3 regions of the Arthrobacter sp. zg-Y750 genome follow, and region 2 is predicted to be linked to each of the others. Evidence: riboswitches for the same ligand, from Rfam matches in the RefSeq annotation. Region 2 holds a riboswitch; each other region holds the start of a gene.
What was found. Region 2 has a riboswitch for S-adenosylmethionine ahead of LOC57_RS14805 (bifunctional o-acetylhomoserine/o-acetylserine sulfhydrylase). Riboswitches for the same ligand answer to the same signal wherever they lie in the genome.
Positions count from the first base shown of each region.

Region 1 (6,223 bases), on a different contig from region 2:
AGTGTGCTCCACCTGCAGGACAGCGGAGCACCCGTTACCGAACATTCTGGAGATGAGCATGACGTCCACCCCCGCTAAACTCGTTACCCCCGCACTGCTGCGCGACTGGCAGCTCTCCACCGACACTGCCGGGAAGGAGGAGCGCGGCACCGTAGTGGTGATCGGCGGGGAACGCCGCACCCCCGGAGCCGTGATGCTGACCGGCCTTGCGGGCCTGCGCGTGGGCGCCGGCCGGCTGACCATGGGCGTGGCGGACTCCGTTGCCGTGGCCGTAGCCGTTGCCATTCCCGAATCCGGCGTGGTGGGACTCGCGGAAGCCGACGGCGGCATAGACGGCGGTGCCGCAGGCGGGCTTCTCGCGGCGGACCTGGAGTCTGCAGCTGCGGTGGTGATTGGCCCGGGAATGGCCGACGCCGAACAGACTGCGGCCCTGCTGCAGTCCGTGGTGCCGCTGCTGGGGGAGAAGACCCGGGTGGTGCTGGATGCCTACGCGCTGGGTGTGCTGCCCGGCCAGCCGAAGCTCGCAGAGGCACTGGCCGGACGGCTGGTCCTGACCCCTAACCGCACAGAGATCCTGCACCTGCTGGGGGATGAAGACGCGGACGAGGAGTCCCTTGACCTGGCCGAAGCCTCGGCCGAGGTGGCCCGCAAGTATTCGGCCGTGGTCACCGCGCAGAACCTCATCACGGCGCCGGACGGTTCCAGCTGGGAAGTGCCCGCCGGGAATCCAGGCCTGGGTACGTCCGGTTCGGGTGATGTCCTGGCCGGTGCGGTGGGCGGTTTCCTGGCTCGCGGTGCCACGCCGGAGCAGGCCGCATGCTGGGGCACCTACCTGCATGCCGTGTCGGGGGACCGGCTCTCGGCGTCGCGCGGCCCGCTCAGTTTCCTGGCGCGCGAGCTGCTGGAAGCCATGCCCCCGGTGATCGCGGAGCTGAACTAGGGGGAGCAGGCTGCCCGGGGCCGCTCCGGGCTCCTATCCTTAACTGATGACAGCTAACGAATACCGGGCCCCGTCCGGCCGCCCGCCGGCGCAAATCCCCTGGCTGGCGTACCGCTTCACCCGCAGTGATGCCGTGGCGGCGGGCTACTACGTCCTGTTCCTGCTGTTGCTCAGCTTTGTGCCGATCGACATTCCGGGCCTGTCCGCGCTGATCCCGGATCCGCTGGTGGCCGCATATGTGATCAACCTGGCCTTCTACGCGGTGGGCGGCGTCCTGGCCCTCATCGCAGCCCGGGCCTATGTGGCACGGGAAGCAAGGATCCTCGCTACCCGGCCGGTCCTTTCAGCGGCGCTGATTCCGATCGGCGTGATCCTGACCATCATCGCTTCCATGGTGGGCCTGATCATCACCGGCGAGGCGGAGACCGCCGTGAACCAGGAGGCCGTGCAGGGCCTTGTGACCGAGATGTCGCCCTGGCTTGTGGTGCCCCTGGTGGTGGTGCTGGCGCCGTTCGTCGAGGAGTACATTTTCCGCCACCTGCTGATCGGCAAGCTCAGCCGCTACTGGAACACCTGGGCCTGCTGCATCCTGTCGGTCCTGTTGTTCGCCTCCATCCACATTGTGGGCAAGGAGTCGCTGTCCCTGCCGGTACTGATGCCCTATCTGGCCACCGGCGCCGTGCTGGTGGGCATGTACGTGTGGGCCGGGAACAACTTCATGCTGTCCTACGGGGTGCATGCCGCGAAGAACCTGCTTAGCGTGGTGATCATCTACGCTGTGCCGCCGGAGCTGCTGCAGCAGTAGGGTCTCACGGCTGTTTTAGAGGATCCGCGGACGCCCTCTGTACAGCTGATGCGGGTATTGGCCCTTCCAAGCCGCATCAGCTGTACAGAAGCTGGAAGAGCAGGTGCGCGTCAGCTGATGCAGAACTCGTTGCCCTCGGGATCGGCCATCGTGTACCAGGAGTGCGGGCCCTGACTGGCCTCGTACAGGAAGGATGCACCTCGACCTTCCAATGCGGCCCGGGCTTCGTCCTTGTCCCTGCCCTCCAGCCGCACATCCAGGTGGATTCGATCCTTGACGGTCTTGGGCTCGGGGACGGGCTGGAACAGGATGCGCAGCCGGTCCTCCTGTCCCACCTGATCGGCAGGGCAGATAGCTGCGCCGTCACGCCAGACCCGGACACCGTTGTGCTCAATCACGTCCTCGGGTTTTGCGAAGCCCTGGTCCAGCAAGGACGAGATGAAGCCCTGGTCCGTGGGCTCCAACGTCCAGCCCAAGGTTTCCGCCCACCAATCGGCCTGAGCGTGGGCATCGGTGCAGTCTACGCAGATCTGTATGTTCGTCATGGCCCAGAGCCTAGGAGGGCAGCGCCACCGTCGGCACTGAATTGCGGCCAGCTACCGTCCGCAAGCTAGGAGCCGGGCTTCTCGAGCCGCTCACTTTCGGGTGCCCGGACCGGAGAGCCGTTGCATGGCAGTACCCGCTCCGGCCGGGCCAAGTAGAAAAAAGAGCTCCGGGCTTCGGAGCCAAACCCGCCGGGCACCATCAGCGTGGAATACCGCTGGCACCACTGGGGCGTGTCGACGGCGGCTTCCAACGCGGTTGCGACCGCACCGACATTGTGGAACCACATCAACTGCTGCTGCCCGTCGATAACCAGGTAGATGAGGTCCAGCTGCGGATCCGCGGTGACGTCGACGTCGGCCCAGTGCTCCCAGCCCTGAAGCCGGCGGCCGTGGATCCAATGGATGTTGTGGCCCGGAGCGAAACCGGTGCAGTTGCTCGGGGAGGAACTGCTGAAGTCGGGGTTGTTGAAGCCGGAGTTGCTGACACTGGAAATGCTCACAGTGGGTTCCTTTTCAGGTTGTCCTTGCCTGCAGCGGATGAAGCAGGCCGCTTCGTCATCCGAACCACCCGCCGAACAGTGGGGTTGGTGTGGGGCCAGTCGGAGCTTTTATGCCCGGCGAACCGGGCGAAGGCCACATCTCGTGAAGCTGAAAACTACTGTAGCGGAGGGCGCCGACATTTCGACAGGAGTGCGGGTTTCCGGGTCCGTTTCCGGGGCGCCGGGCGGGTCGGGCGCCGGGCGGGTCGGGCGCCGGGCGGGTCGGGCGCCGGGCGGGCCGGAACGGCGGCAACGAAAACTTCCGCTCGCAGAGCTCGCGAAAGTTATTAAAGCCGCCTAACCCGGCCCGTCCGGTGCCCTGGTGCCGCACCGCGCCTAACCCGGCCCGTCCGGTGCCCTGGTGCCGCACCGCGCCTAACCCGGCCCGTCCGGTGCCCTGGTGCCGCACCGCGCCTAACCCGGCCCGTCCGGTGACCCCGTGTCCCGCCCCGAAAGGCGGCGGAAAGGAGGGACGGCTACGGGGCGGAATCCACCACGGAGGTTCTAACCGAAGTCCATGCCTGAACGGTGCCGGCAGGAGCGTTGGGGAAGTCCTGCAGCAGTACGTCCTGTTCGCCGATGACCAGGCCTGAGTCAGGATCGATGATGATGTCGGTCCGCGACGTTCCTCCTGGGTGGGGGATTCCGATGGCGATGCCTGTCCTGCCGTCCACTGTTGCCTGCTTGTCGCTCATGACCACGCCGGGGATCAGTGCAGCGGCCCGATACATGGTTGCGCGCAGGTCGGCGGGGACGGCCCCGGTGCGCAGGCCGTCAGCGATCGTCACGAAGGCCTCCGTTTCCGGCGTTTTGCCGGCTCCCTCGGTGCGCTCGTAAATGAGGTCCAGCAGTTCCCGGGGATCCCGGGGCAGGCTTCCGGCTTCGTCAAGGGAGGTGCCGATGATGACCATCGGCGCTTGTCCGTAGAAGGTACCTCCCGGGCCGCGCTGGATTCCGACCGTCGGGTTCGGCTCCCCGCCCTTCGGCGGCAGCTGGGCGATCTCGGCGGCCGCCGCTTTGGCGGCGTCGGACGAGGACTCGAGGGGAATCCGCTCTCCGCGGTCCCAGATCCATTCACCGTTCCTGTCTGCCGGTATGTAGAGCTGATCGCTGACGGTTTCCTGCCAGGAAAGGTCGCTGCCGTCAGCCATCTGCTTGCCGCCCCAGGTCAGCTCGGTTGTGTCGATTTTCAGGTACTGGCCGGGGCCCACCACGGGATCGGAGGTGCGGATAGTGGCGTCGGCTGCGGCGTTCAGGACTTCTGCCGCCTCAGCGGTGGCGCCGGGACTGGCGGGCCGGACGACGTCGGCCACCACTATGCCTCCCACCAGCAGAGCCGCAGCGGCGGATGCAAGCAAGAGACGGCATCGGGCGCGGGGCGGCGTGGTCCTCGGGCCTCCGGCGCGGCGGGCGTTTAGCGGAGGAACAGTGTGCAGGCGGGAGGGCGAGGTGCTTTGCGCCGCCTGCGGGGCGTCCATCACGGCCAGTGACCTGGCGCGGCTGCCGGCCAGCTCCGTTTCGTGAACCCAACGTGCGGGGTCAGCGGATGCAAGTGCGCGGTCAAGGCCGCCGGGCTTATTGGTATGGCTCATCGTTTCGCTCCCTCTGAAAGTGATTCCGTGTCCAGCAGGCGGCCGAGCGCCTTGCGTGCCCGGTGCAAACGCATCCTGACGGCGGTGGCGCTGGTGTTGAGCAGGTCCGAGACCTCGCTGGAACTGAAACCGTCCCAGTACGTCAGGAGGAGGACCTCCCGCTCATCGGGCCCGAGCCGGGCGAGCGCCTCATGGATGCGGGAGTCGTCGTCGTTCCGCTCGTGGTCCCGTTCCAGCTGGAGGGCTCCGAGGAGGTTCACGGACCGGGAGGCGGACCGGTCATGGTTGCGGAGGACGTTTTTCGCGATCCCGAACAGCACCATGACCGAAAGGCTTTCCTCTTGCCCGGTCTTTTCCCAGGCGATCCGGAAGACCTCGGCGCAGAGGTCCTCGGCGGTGGCGGCGTTTTCGGTTCGACGCCGGAAGTAGCGGTAGATGCGGTCATGTCCGGCGGCGTGGGCGGCCAGGAAACACTTCTCCCTGTCCACGTCCCGTTGTTCCTTCCGGAAAGTTTCTACACTCATGCCCTGTTAATGTCCGGCAGCCTCAAAAGTGTAACCAGGCGGTGCACGCAACTTTCCCCGACACGTGCGCTGCCCCGCTCTGCGCATAGGCAACGGACATGCGAAGGGGCCTGGCGGAGGCGGCTTTAATACTTCCCGCGAGTTCTGCGAGCGGGGAGTTTCGTTGCCGCCGGAGCCAGGCCCCGTAGGTGCCCACGTTCCCAGCGAGGCCGGTCAAAGCCAGCGAAAGAGTTACCGCCAGCCTGCCCCCGGCGCCACCAGCTTCACGACGCTTTCCAGCAGCTGCGCGTTGTAGTCCACGCCCAGCTGGTTCGGCACGGTAATCAGCACGGTATCGGCTTCCTGCACGGCGGCGTCGGCGGCCAGTTCAGCAGCGATGACATCCGGTTCGCCGATGTAGCTCTTGCCGAACCGCGCCAAACCGCCGTCGAGATGGCCCACCTGGTCCCGTCCCTCGGCCTGCGCACGGAGCCCGAAATAATGCCGGTCCTCCCCGGTGACCAATGGGATGATGCTGCGGCTGACGGAGACCCGCGGGGTGCCCTGGTGGCCGGCGTCGGCCCAGGCCTGCCGGTACACGGCAACCTGCTCGGCCTGCAGCTGGTCGAACGGGACACCGGTGTCCTCGGTCAGCAGGGTGGAGCTCATCAGGTTCATGCCCTGCTCGCCCGTCCACTTGGCTGTGGCCCGGGTGCCGGATCCCCACCAGATGCGCTCGGGCAGGCCGGGGGACAGCGGATCGATGGGCATGGCTCCGGTGCTGCCGGTCATGGCCGGATCCGCCTGGGCGACGCCGGCACCGGCAATCGCGGCCCGGAACACTTCGGTGTGCTGCCGGGCCATGTCGGCGTCGGTGGATTCCGGCCCCGGCACGTAACCGAAGGACTCATATCCGCGCAGGGCCGGCTCGGGGGATCCCCGGCTGATGCCCAGCTGTAGCCTGCCTCCGCTGATCAGGTCCGTGGCCGCGGCATCCTCGGCCATTGAAAGCGGATTCATATAGCGCATGTCGATCACGCCGGTGCCCAGCTCAATCCTGCTGGTCCGCGCGGCCATGGCTGCGAGCAGCGGGAAGGGGGCGGAGAACTGCGGGGCGAAGTGGTGCACCCGCAGGTACGCGCCGTCGACGCCGATTTCCTCGGCTGCGACGGCCAGCTCCACCTGCTGCAGCAATGCGTCACGTGCACTGGGGGTCCGTGAGCCGAGCGCATTCCGGTAATGTCCGAAGGACAGGAACCCTATTCGTTTCATATCAGCCTCAGCGCCGTAAGGTTCGGC
Region 1 is NZ_JAJJOC010000004.1:9,098-15,320, reverse strand. It holds gene LOC57_RS02310 (histidine phosphatase family protein) at 1-78, shown strand, start outside; gene LOC57_RS02305 (NAD(P)H-hydrate dehydratase) at 53-940, shown strand; gene LOC57_RS02300 (CPBP family intramembrane glutamic endopeptidase) at 987-1,745, shown strand; gene LOC57_RS02295 (VOC family protein) at 1,856-2,290, opposite strand; gene LOC57_RS02290 (hypothetical protein) at 2,356-2,790, opposite strand; SAM riboswitch class IV at 2,806-2,938, opposite strand; gene LOC57_RS02285 (CU044_5270 family protein) at 3,306-4,421, opposite strand; gene LOC57_RS02280 (RNA polymerase sigma factor) at 4,418-4,945, opposite strand; gene LOC57_RS02275 (LLM class flavin-dependent oxidoreductase) at 5,177-6,196, opposite strand.
Region 1: linked by a shared signal. The riboswitch ahead of LOC57_RS02290 (hypothetical protein) and the one ahead of LOC57_RS14805 (bifunctional o-acetylhomoserine/o-acetylserine sulfhydrylase) in region 2 are both predicted to bind S-adenosylmethionine.

Region 2 (6,223 bases):
GGGCGGCAACCGCGGGTGGGCGGACCGCGTGGCCGAGGAACTCGCGTCAGGCCAGCCCGACTTCGCTTACGCGAACCTGGCTATCCGCGGACGGCTGCTCAACCAGATTGTCGACGAGCAGCTGGAACCGGCCCTGGCACTGAAGCCGGACCTGGTGACCATCTGCGCCGGCGGAAACGACGTCATCCGTCCCGGCGGCGATCCGGACCGGCTGGCCGAACGCATGGACGGAGCCGTGGCCCAGCTGCGCGCCGCCGGTGCCGGAGTGGTCCTCTTTACCGGCCCGGACCTCGGGAACACTCCGGTGCTGAGCAGCGTCCGGGGCCGTGCCGCCATCTACAACGAGAACCTGCGGACCGTGGCCAAGCGGCACGGCGCCGTCGTTGCGGACATGTGGGCGCTGCGCGAACTGAACGATCCGCGGATGTGGGCTCCGGACCGGCTGCATTTCTCGCCGCTGGGCCATCACACCATTGCGGCCATGGTGCTGGACACCCTCAATGTCCCGCACACCCTGGAACCGCTGGAAACCAAACCCCTGCAGGCCAAGAAATGGCGTGCCGCCCGGTCCGAGGACCTGGTCTGGGCCCGGGAATTCCTCCTACCCTGGGTGGTCCGCCGGGTGCGCCACCAGTCCTCCGGCGACGGTATTTCCGCCAAGCGGCCCGAGGCCGGCCCCATGTTCGGGGCACCGATGCCGCAGGGCGCCGGCGAAGCCGACTAGCGGCCCTGCGCGGCCGGCTGGCCGGTGCGCCCGCGCCGGCCCAGCCGGAACCCGCCCCAGAAGGCACCGGCAAGCAGTCCCGCCGCCACAAGCAGATACCCCAACTGCATTCGGCCGGTGAGCATCAGCAGCTTCCCCGGCCCGGTGCCTTCCTCCAGCGGCCCGTAGGCAAACCAGCCGAAGGACTCCACCGGTGCGGTGGCGGCCAGGACGACGCCGGCAACCACCAGCGCCGCTGCCGCCAGCGGGACCATTGAGGCCTTGAGGATCCTGGCTGCCGGGCTGCGGCGGCCGGACACATCTGCTGCATTGCTCATGGCGGCAAGACTAACCCGCGCCGCGCCTGCTCACTTCTCTGCCTGCTCGATCAGGTTCGCCAGATGGAAGGCCCAGCCCTCACGGTGCGCCTCGGATAATGCCGGCCCAGATTTCAGTGCGGCGAACCCGCTCTCGGTGACGGCGACGTCGGTCGCGCTGCCCTCCCCGCCGTCGTCGTCCGCCGGCGTGAGTTCAAAGCTGACCACTGTGTGCGCCTCCCAGTCCGGAGCTGTCCAGCGGAAGGAAAAAAGGCGGCCCGGGGCCACGGCCAGGACCGTGCCGCTGGCCGTATGCTCCACCCCGTCCTCCATCCAGCGCTCCTGCAGCGGAGAGCCGGGATGCGGCGAGAAATCCATGTCCGGCCACCACGCCGCCCGGTTGTCAACGAGTGCATGCCAAAGGGCCTGCGGCGAGCACTGGGCCCGCCCCTGCAGATGGATCCGGTCAGTCATGGCATTGTTTTCGCACGGATAGGCCCTGCTGGCAAGGGCACCGCCCTGTTGCCCGGCGGGCCCAGTTGATATAGCTGGGACTCCCGGCCCCCACCCGAGAGCAGGACTGCCATGCCCGAAGTGTCCGCCCCGTTTCCCGCCGGCGCCCCGTGCTGGGCGGACCTGGCCAGCTCCGACCCGCAGCGGGCCAGGGAGTTTTACGCCGGGTTGCTGGGGTGGGAGGCTGCTGTGTCCGAACCGGACGGGTATGCCGACTTCCTCCATCGGGGCTCGGCGGTGGCCGGACTGATGCCCAACTCCCCCGAAACCGCCTACCCGGATACCTGGACGGTGTACCTGGCTTTCGGGGATGCCGCCGGTTCAGCGGATGCGGCTGCCGAGGCCGGCGGGCAGGTGATGCTGGATCCGCAGCAGGTGGGGAGCAAGGGATCAATGGCCCTGCTCGGTGACCCGTCCGGAGGAACCATCGGCATCTGGCAGCCGGCGGACCATCCCGGATTCGCGCGGATCGACGAGGTGGGGGCACCGGTCTGGTACGAGCTGCTGACCAGCGACTATCCGGCCGCCCTGCGGTTCTACCGGGACGTCTTCGGGTGGGAGACCGAAGTCCTCTCCGATACCGCCGACTTCCGGTACACCACCGTCCAGAGCAACGGCCGGCCAGTAGCCGGCGTGATGGACGGCGCCGCGGACCTGCCCGACGGGATCCCCTCGCACTGGGAGCTTTACTTCGGGCACACCGACGTCGACGCCGCTGCCGACCTGGCCGAGGAACTGGGCGGGGCGGTGCTCACCCCGCCCGAAGACTCCCCTTACGGCCGGATGGTCCAGCTGGCTGATCCCACCGGTGCAGCCTTCTGGCTGATGGAGGCCGAGGCAGACTAACCCGCCCCGCGGCTCACGCGAAAAACGCCACCCGGAGCGGGCCGGCAATCTCCTGCGCGTTGGTCAGGAAACCGTCATGCCCAATCGGTGCCCGGATCAGGTGCACGGAGGTACCCCGGGGCAGGGCCGCGGCCAGGTCGGCTGACTGCTGTGGAAAGTACAGCCGGTCCGACTCGACCGCCGCGATGAAGAACTCGGCACCGGTCCCCCGCAGTGCCTCGCGCAGGGATCCTCGTCCGCGCGCGACGTCGTGCCCCGCGAGCGCTTCGGCGAGCACCAGATAGGTGTTGGCGTCAAAGCGGTCCACGAGTTTTTCCGCCTGGTGGTCCAGGTAGCTTTCCACCGCGTAGCGGCCCCTCTGAGCAGGGAGCGGGGCACCGAACGGGTCCTCGGTTCCCTGCGGACTGCGCCCGAACCGGTACTCCAGCTCCGGCTCGGACCGGTAGGTGATGTGGGCTATCCGCCGCGCCAGCCCGAGCCCGGCCAGCGGCGGGGCACCGTTGTAGTAGTCCCCGCCGTTGAACGCCGGGTCCAGCCGGATCGCGGCCAGCTGCGCCTGGGCAAAAGCGATCTGCTCCGCGGTGCTGGCCGCCGTCGCCGCAATGACGGCGCAGCGTTTCACCCGCCCGGGTTCGGTAACCGCCCATTCCAAGGCCCGTGCTCCCCCGAGCGAACCGCCCAGCACGGTGTGCCAGGCCCGGATCCCGAGCAGGTCGGCCAGCCGTGCCTCGGCGCGCACCGAGTCGCGGACGGTGACAAACGGGAACCGGGATCCCCAGGGCAGTCCCTGCGGATCCGGGGACGAGGGACCGGTGGAACCGTAGCAACCGCCCAGCATGTTCGCCGCCACCACATAGAACCGGTTGGTGTCCACGGTTTTGCCCGGCCCCACCAGGTCATCCCACCAGCCCGGTTCATCCGTATCGCCCCGAGCCACATGGGTGCTGCCGGTCAGCGCATGGGCAATAAACACTGCGTTGCCGGCGTCGGCGTCGAGCCGTCCCCACGTTTCGTAACCGAGGACGACGTCGGGCAGGTAACCGCCCGTTTCCAGGTCGAGTCCGCCAATGGAGGCGAACTGCAGCACCCCGTCCCGGTCGGTGACGGGGTGCTGCAGAGCGGGGTGCCGGATCGCCACGGAAGGCTCAGGCTCCCTTGGCGGCCCGGAAGCCGGCATCGAGGTCCGCCAGGATGTCATCGATGTGTTCAATGCCCACGGACAGCCGCACCAGCCCCGGGCTGACCCCGGCGGCCAGCTGCGCCTCGGCACCGAGCTGGCTGTGTGTGGTCGACGCCGGGTGGATGACCAGCGAGCGCACGTCCCCCACGTTGGCCACGTGGGAATGCAGTTCCAGTCCGTCGACAAACCGCTTCCCGGCGTCCACCCCGCCGTCGATCTCAAAGGACACAATCGCGCCGGTGCCGCGTGGACCATACTTGCGTCCGCGCTCAAACCAGGGACTGGATTCCAGACCCGCGTACGCCACCGAGACGACGTCGTCGTGCCCCTCGAGCCAGTTGGCGACGGCGACTGCGTTGGCGACGTGCCGCTCCACCCGCAGGCTCAGGGTTTCCAGTCCCTGCGCAATGAGGAACGCGTTGAACGGGGACACCGCCGAACCGAGGTCGCGCAGCAGCTGCACCCGGGCCTTGAGGATATAGGCCAGGTTGGCGCCCAGCGCACCGTTCACGCCCAGGTCCCGGGCATAGACCAGGCCGTTGTAGCTCTCATCGGGGGTGTTGAAGCCGGGGAACTTCTCCGGGTCGGCGGCGAAGTCGAAGTTGCCCGAATCCACGATCACCCCGGCAATGGAAGTCCCGTGCCCGCCCAGATACTTGGTGGCCGAATGCACCACAATGTCCGCACCCCACTCAATCGGCCGGATCAGGTACGGCGTGGCGAGGGTGTTGTCCACAATCAGGGGAACGCCGGCGTCGTGCGCGACGGCGCTGATGCCCTCCAGGTCCAGCACGTCCTGCCGCGGGTTGGAGACCACCTCGCCGAAGAACGCCTTGGTGTTGGGCTGCACCGCTGCCCGCCACTGCTGAAGGTCATCCGGGTCCTGCACAAACGTGGTGTCGATCCCGAACTTCTTCAACGTGTGCCGAAGCAGGTTGTAGGTGCCGCCGTACAGGCTGGGACTGGCCACGATGTGGTCACCGGCATGGGCTACGTTGAGCAGCGCAAAGGTTTCCGCTGCCTGCCCCGAGGCCAGCAGCAGCGCGCCGACGCCGCCCTCCAGGGAAGCGATCCGGTTTTCCACCGCTTCCTGGGTCGGGTTGCCGATCCGGGTATAGATGGGTTCCAGTTCGGCCAGCGCGAACCGGTTCGCGGCGGCCTCAGCGCTGGGAAACACAAAGGACGACGTCTGATAGATCGGCAGGGCACGCGCACCGGTGACGGCGTCGGGCTCCTGGCCTACGTGGATCTGGCGGGTTTCAAAAGACCAATCTGCACTCATGATGCTCCCTCATACCAGGGGCCGCACAACGCCGTCGTTCCGGTTTTGGGTACACGAACGTGCACACCGGAATTCCGGTAGGGCTGCGGGGCCCGCGCTTGCCGGACGCCCTCTTGGCGTACGGCCAGGTCTTCACCCGGGGCACCCCACCGCGGTTGGAGGGTTGCCGGCCAGCAAGCCGGGGCTATCTGCTGGCACTCATGACCTGCACCTATGAAAACCGATAGCCGGGCCCAGCGCAACCTTCATGACTTTGCGTGAAACCCGGTGGCGCCCCGATCCGCCGTTTCGCTTCCGCCGGCACTGAAATTGGCGGTAAGGAGGTCCTAAGTCGAGACGGTGGTCACAACGTGCCACAATGAGCCGCATGCGCTTGGATCATGTTTCTTACGCCTGTGAATCTGACGGTCTTTTGGCCACCACCGAGAGGATTGCTGCTGCCCTCGGCGCCGACTTCGTTAAGGGTGGCGTCCACCCCCGATTCGGTACCCGCAATATGATCCTCCCCCTGGCCAACAACCAGTACGTCGAGGTTGTGGAGGTGCTCAACCACCCGGCATCGGACAAGGCCCCCTTCGGCCAGGCCGTGCGCCAGCGCTCCGAATCCGGCGGCGGCTGGATGGGCTGGTGTGTTGCGGTGGATGACCTCTCACCCTTCGAAGAGCGGCTGGGCCGTTCCTCCGTGCCGGGCAACCGGAAGTTTCCGGACGGCCAGGAGCTGACCTGGCAGCAGATCGGCATCAACGGCCTGATTGCCGATCCGCAGGTGCCCTACCTGCTGCGCTGGGATGACGGGACCGAGGCACTGCACCCGTCCAACGCCATTCCCGGCATGCCCGGCTCCGTGAAGCTGAGCTCGCTGACCATTGCCGGTTCCGCCGCCCGGGTCAGTGACTGGCTGGGCACCCGTGTCGAGGAGCCGCTGGACGGCCTGGGAGTCACCTGGATCGCTCCGGCCGGCACACCGGGCGTTATGTCGGTAACCTTCGACACCAGCAAGGGTCCCGTCGAGATCTAGGGTCGGGTTTTCCTGCCGGGTTGGGTTTCTGCTGCCGGTTGGAAGCGGCAGCAGCAACCCAAACCGGTCGATTCCTCTAACCTGCCAAACTTTCCACAGTGCGCAACGGCACGCTCGCCGGAAAACCGTGCACGCCGTATGCCTGTATCCATGGATCAGGAACTTCTCTTTGCGGCCGACACCGCGAACGCCCTGGCTAAACCACTGGCGCTGCGCTGCGCCGCAGGCGAATTGGTGCGGATACGGCGGGGTGTCTACGTCGGTGCTGCTGCCTGGGCCCACATGCCCCGCTGGGAACGGGACCGCTTGCGGATTGTTGCGGCGCTGGAGAGCGGATCAGGGCCAAGGGTGCTGCTCCAGGAAT
Region 2 is NZ_JAJJOC010000022.1:158,040-164,262, forward strand. It holds gene LOC57_RS14780 (SGNH/GDSL hydrolase family protein) at 1-724, shown strand, start outside; gene LOC57_RS14785 (hypothetical protein) at 721-1,041, opposite strand; gene LOC57_RS14790 (SRPBCC family protein) at 1,072-1,494, opposite strand; gene LOC57_RS14795 (VOC family protein) at 1,606-2,379, shown strand; gene metX (homoserine O-acetyltransferase MetX) at 2,393-3,517, opposite strand; gene LOC57_RS14805 (bifunctional o-acetylhomoserine/o-acetylserine sulfhydrylase) at 3,525-4,841, opposite strand; SAM riboswitch class IV at 4,931-5,047, opposite strand; gene LOC57_RS14810 (VOC family protein) at 5,209-5,859, shown strand; gene LOC57_RS14815 (endonuclease domain-containing protein) at 6,010-6,223, shown strand, end outside.

Region 3 (6,223 bases), on a different contig from region 2:
GCAAATCCCCAGCCGTGGTGCTGGACGGCAACTGGGCCGGCGTCGCCCGGCGTCTGGTGTTCGGCAAGCTGCTCAACGCCGGACAGACCTGCGTGGCGCCGGACTACGTGCTGGTCACCGAGGAAGCCGCGCCCGCACTGCGCAAACACCTCGTCAAGGCCGTGGCGGAACTGTTCGGGAAGGACCCGGCCAAGAGCAGGGACTTCGGCCGGATCGTGAATGAACAGCACTGGGAGCGGCTGGTGGGGCTGCTGGACAGCGGGACAATCCTGGCCGGCGGCCGCAGCGACCGTGCCGGCCTGTATCTTGAACCGACCATCCTTACGGACGTGGATCCGCAGTCGCCGGTGATGCAGGAAGAGATTTTCGGACCCATCCTGCCCGTGCTGACTGTGAAGGACCTGGACGAGGCGATGGAGTTCATCAACGCCCGCCCGGTTCCGCTCTCCGCCTACCTGTACACCAATTCGGCAGCTGCGCGGCAGGCGTTCGAGGCCGGCGTACGGGCAGGCAGCATCAACCACAACGCCAGCACCGTGCAGCTGGCCGTGCCGGGGCTGCCGTTCGGCGGCGCCGGGGCCAGCGGAACCGGCGCGTACCACGGCAAGTACTCCTTCGATACGTTCAGCCAGCTGCGCCCGGTCTTCAGCAAGGGCACCTTGCTGGATACGCTCCGGTTCGCGTACCCGCCGTACAACGGAGTGAAGAAACAGATCCTGCGCCGGCTGCTCTAGCGCCCGTTAACGGCAAAAGGGCGGACCTCCTGGTCCGCCCTTTTGCCGTTAACGCGGTATCGCTAGGAGATGACGCCGTCAACAATGGCCTTGGCTTCAGCCTGCACCTGGTGCAGGTGCTCCAACCCCTTGAAGGACTCGGCATAGATTTTGTATACGTCCTCCGTTCCGGAGGGGCGCGCGGCGAACCAGGCGTTTTCCGTGGTCACTTTCAGTCCGCCGATGGGTGCACCGTTGCCGGGAGCTTCAGTCAGGCGGGCGGTGATTTCCTCGCCGGCCACGGTGGTGGCGGTGACGTCCGACGGCGAGAGCTTGGCCAACGCCGCCTTCTGCTCCCGGGTGGCCGGGGCGTCCACCCGGGCATATTCCGGGTCGCCGAACCTGTTGGTCAGTTCGCGGTACCGCTGGGACGGGGTCTTGCCGGTCACTGCGGTCATTTCCGAGGCGAGCAGGGCCAGCAGGAGACCGTCCTTGTCGGTGCTCCACGGGCTGGCATCCAGGCGCAGGAAGGAAGCGCCGGCGGATTCCTCGCCGCCGAAAGCGGTCTCGCCGGAGAGCAGGCCCGGGACAAACCACTTGAAGCCCACGGGAACCTCCATCAGCACCCGGCCCAGGTCCGCCGTCACGCGGTCGATCATGGAGGAGGACACCAGGGTCTTGCCCACCATGGCGTCTGCGCTCCAGCCCGAGCGGTTGCGGTAAAGGTAGTCGATGGCCGTGGCCAGGTAGTGGTTCGGGTTCATCAACCCGCCGTCGGGGGTGACAATGCCGTGCCGGTCGGCGTCGGCGTCGTTGCCCGTGGCTATGTCGTATTCGTCGGCGCGGGCAATCAAGGAGGCCATGGCGTACGGGGAGGAGCAGTCCATGCGGATCTTCTCGTCCCAGTCCAGGGTCATGAATGCCCACTGCGGATCCACGTTGGGGTTCACTACGGTCAGGTTCAGCTGGTGCTGCTCCGCAATGGCGCCCCAGTAGTCCACAGAAGCACCGCCCAGCGGATCGGCGCCGATGTGCAGGCCGGCGCTGCGGATCGCATCCAGGTTCAGCACCGAGGGGAGGTCTTCGACGTAGTTCTGCAGGAAGTCGTACGTGCCCACGGAATCGGCCAGGCGTGCTTCGCCCAGCGGAATGCGCTTCACTCCGTTCAGGCCGGCTTCCAGCAGTTCGTTGGCGCGGTCGGCAATCCAGTTGGTGATGTCCGAACCGGCAGGCCCGCCCGTGGGCGGGTTGTACTTGAAGCCGCCGTCAGCGGGGGGATTGTGCGAGGGCGTCACCACAATGCCGTCGGACTGGTCCGTCCGTGAGGCGTTGTACTTCAGGATGGCGTGGCTGACGGCCGGGGTGGGGGTGAAGCCGTTCCGCGCATCAATGAGCACGTTCACGCCGTTGGCCGCCAGGACCTCCAGTGCGGTGTTCTGCGCCGGTTCGGAAAGTGCATGGGTATCTTTGCCCATGAACAGGGGTCCGGTGATGCCCGCAGAACGGCGGTACTCAACGATCGCCTGGGTGATGGCGGCAATGTGCTGCTCGTTGAAGGCGCCGTTCAGCGATGATCCCCGGTGCCCGGAAGTACCGAACGCAACGCGCTGCGCCACGTTCGAAGGATCCGGCGCGACGTCGTAATAGGCGTCCAACAGCGCGGTGAGATCTACAAGGTCGGATGGTTCAGCGGGTTTTCCTGCACGATTAGACATACCCCTAAGCATGCCAAAGAAACGGCAGGTGCGGCAGACACCCGCCTACGTGTAAAGCTGCCCGTCCGGCCGTATGCTCGATCGGACAGCCGCGAGGGCGCGGCGGAGAGGGGAACACCATGGCGGCCAGTGCGGTACCGGCGCAGCTTCAGCCCGGAATGCGCCGCGGCACCCGGGCAGCCATGGCGGTCCTGAACATCATCTACGTATGCGCCGCCCCGGTTTTCTGGTTCTTTTGGAGCCAGCGCCGGCAGTTCGACCTCCCGGCCTGGGCCGAGCAGGCCGCCGGATTCGCCGCCGGTGTCCTGCCGGTCCTGGTGTTCCTGGCAGCTTGGCTGAGCGCAGCGGTCCTGTTTAGCCGGGGCCGGCGCCAAGACGGCGGCAGCGCCTTTAGCACCCTGGGCGGCCTGGGCCTGCTGGCGGCGGCCAGCGGAATGCTGGCGCTGGCCGCCGCCGGGCTGGACAGCTAGGAAGCCCTCACTTGTCGTTGTGCTTGGCCTTGAAATTCTCGTTGTCGGAGTTCAGGCCCTGCGCAAGGTTGGAGTGGACCTCCGTGCGCGGGTCGGAGTGGTCCTGGCTGCCGCTGCCGTCGGGAACTTCCGCGGAGGTGGACATCAGGTTTTCCACCGCGTTCTCAATCGGATTCGCGGACTCGTTCTTAGGGTCGCCGGCTTTCGGATCAGTCATCATCAGCTCCTTGAAGGTAATTCATCAGTAGCCTTACGAATCCCACTCTAGGGCACACCAAGCCTGCCCGCACCGGGTCACCATAGACGGCTGCTGGCCAGCCGCGCACCTTCGCCGAGGGCTTCGAGCTTGGCCGCCGCGATCTGCGGGTGCACGCGGCCGCCCAGCCCGCAGTCCGTAGACGCAATCACGTTTTCGCGGCCGACCAGCCGGGCGAAGCGCTCAATCCGGTCCGCCACCAACTCCGGATGCTCCACTACGTTCGTTGCATGGGAGACGACGCCGGGAATGATCACCTTGCCGTCCGGCAGCTTGGTGTCTTCCCAGACCCGCCATTCGTGCTCGTGCCGTACGTTGCCGGCTTCGAAGCTGTAACCGCCGGCGTTGATCTTCAGCAGGGTGTCCGCCAGGTGCCGGAACTCGATGTCCGTCGTGTGCGGTCCGTGCCAGGAGCCCCAGCACAGGTGGAAGCGGATCTGCTCCTCGGGAAGGCCGCGCAGTGCGTAATTCAGGGCCTCAACCCGGATTTCGGTGAAGCGCAGGTAGTCCTCGACGGACGGCTCGGGATTGATCTGGTCCCAGTTCTCCGCAATGGACGGATCGTCGATCTGCACAATCAGGCCGGCGTCGATAATCGCCTTGTATTCCTCCCGCATCGCGTCCGCGCAGGCGTAGATGAACTCCTCCTCGGTGGCGTAGTACTCGTTGGCGATGCGTGAACAGGAACCGGGGGAAAGCGAGGCGAGGAAACCTTCCTCCAGCCCCGCCGCCGCCAGCCCTGACTTGAGGTTGCGGATGTCGCCGGCAACGGCGTCGTACCCGGTGTATTCCACCTTGCCGGTGACCTTCGGGAAGACCTTCTGGGCGCCGGTGGTGATGCTCGACGACGGGTCGGTGTAGGCCTCGCGGAAGCGCCCCCGGTCGCGGCGGTCACCGAAGCTGGTGAGGACCGGTTTTCCCGGCTCGGAACGGACGGGCTCCATCTCCCAGATGCCGGTCTCCGCCACGGTCAGGCCGCTGAGCCGGGCAAAGGAATAGGACCACCAGGCCCCGTAGTCCACCTCGGCGGACATTGAATGCCCGTACTCGCCGTCGTTGGGGATGTCGATGCCGGCCCGCTGCTGGCGCAGCACCAGGTCGGCGACGGCGTCGCTGAGCAGTTCGGCATAGCCCCCGGTGTCGGAGGGGTCCGCGTCCCGAGCCGCGTTGGCCGCGAGGAGTTCGGGGGTGCGGGGCAGGGAACCGGCATGGGTGGCCAGGATACGGTCGGTGCTTTTGCGCATGGAAATAATCCTTGGGATTCACGTGCTCTTGCCTGCACCGGATGCCTGGAAAAGGCGGTGCAGGCCGCTTCGTCATCCGAACCACCCGCGAAGCATGGGGTTGGTGCACGGCCAAGTCGGAGCTTGGCGGCCGTGTCTCCTGAAGCTGGTGCCCATCCTAACCACGACGCCGGGCGCAGGCCAAGCATGTGACGGCAGGCAAAAAGAACGGCGGCCCCGGGGTTGCCCGGTGCCGCCGTCCTGGTGGAACTGAAACTGTTGTGCCGGTTAGCGCACGCCGCTCATCAGCTTCTTGATGGCCGGGGTCGCCGCTGCCAGGGCGATGCCCAGGACAATGGCGGTTCCGCCGCTGAACAGGAAGTAGCTGACCTCGGTTTCGGGGTCGTAGAACTGTGCCAGCCAGCCGGCCAGCGTGGTGCCCAGGGAGACCGAAAGGAAGAACAGCGCCACCATCTGGGTCCGGAAAATTTCCGGCGCCAGCTTGGTTGCCACGGACAGGCCGATCGGGGAGATAAACAGCTCAGCGAAGGTGAACAGCAGCAGGATGCCGACAATTGCCAGCAGCGGGGTGCTGTTGGGGCCGCCGCCGGAGAACGGGATGAAGGCCAGGAAGGCCAGGCCCATTACGGCAAGTCCCAGGGAGAACTTCAGCGGCGAGGACGGCTGCCGGTCGCCCAGCTTGGTCCAGACCGCGGCGAAGACGGCCGCGAAGATGATGATGAAGATCGGGTTGATGGACTGCACCCAGGCCGCCGGCATGGTGAAGCCGAAGATGGACCGGTCCAGCGAGGTGTCCGCGTACAGCGCCACCACGGTGAACTGCTGCTGGAACAGGGCCCAGAAAGCGGCGCTGGCGATGAACAGCGGCATGAAGGAGTACACGCGGCGGCGTTCGACGGCGCCCACCTTCGGGCTGCGCAGGATGATCACGAAGTATGCGATCGAGGCAAGGATGGCCACGGTCGCCATGACCACTGCGAGGTTCTCCGCCTTGAGCAGGCCGAAGACCACGGCCAGGGCAACGATGACCACAACGCCGGCGGCAACGCCGCCCATGGTGGCGTACTTGCGGCGCGGCAGCGGGTTGGTCACCTGGTGGGCAGCCTCGGGCAGGTACTTGCGGGTCAGGCCGTACTGGACGAGGCCGATGGCCATGCCAATGGCAGCCAGGCCGAAGCCGTAGTGGAAGCCGAGCTTCACCTGGAGCAGGCCGGTGAGGAGGGGGCCGACCAGGGCGCCGAGGTTGATGCCCATGTAGAAGAGGGAGAAACCAGCGTCGCGCCGTTCATCCTTTTCGTCGTACAGGGTCCCCACCAGCGAAGTGGCGTTGGCTTTGACGCCGCCGGAACCCAGGGCAATCAGGATCAGGCCGGCGGCCAGCCCCACTGCGCCCGGGAGCACGGCCAGCGAAATGTGGCCGAGCACAACAATCGCGGCGGAGTAGAAGAGCACGCGTTCGGATCCGAGGACCCGGTCCGCAAGCCACGCACCAATGATGGTGGACAGGTACACACCACCGCCGTATGCGCCCACCAGTGAGGTGGCGATGGCTTTATCGATGCCAAGGCCGCCCTCGGTGACGCTGTAGTACATGTAGTACAGCAGGATGCCCTGCATGCCGTAGAACGAGAAGCGTTCCCACAACTCGACACTGAAAAGATTGGCCAACATCCGGGGATGGCCGAAGAAGGTTTTACGCGCTTCTTGGACGCCTGGGTTACTGGGGGTATGGCTCACGGATTAATGGTCCCACTCCCCGCGGGGGTAAGCGCCGGGAAAACCGGCGTATTCCGCCCCGAACCGGGCAGGTTTCCCTTAACCATGT
Region 3 is NZ_JAJJOC010000008.1:24,809-31,031, forward strand. It holds gene LOC57_RS05585 (aldehyde dehydrogenase family protein) at 1-734, shown strand, start outside; gene pgm (phosphoglucomutase (alpha-D-glucose-1,6-bisphosphate-dependent)) at 797-2,428, opposite strand; gene LOC57_RS05595 (hypothetical protein) at 2,548-2,898, shown strand; gene LOC57_RS05600 (hypothetical protein) at 2,906-3,115, opposite strand; gene LOC57_RS05605 (cobalamin-independent methionine synthase II family protein) at 3,193-4,398, opposite strand; SAM riboswitch class IV at 4,418-4,543, opposite strand; gene LOC57_RS05610 (peptide MFS transporter) at 4,666-6,069, opposite strand.
Region 3: linked by a shared signal. The riboswitch ahead of LOC57_RS05605 (cobalamin-independent methionine synthase II family protein) and the one ahead of LOC57_RS14805 (bifunctional o-acetylhomoserine/o-acetylserine sulfhydrylase) in region 2 are both predicted to bind S-adenosylmethionine.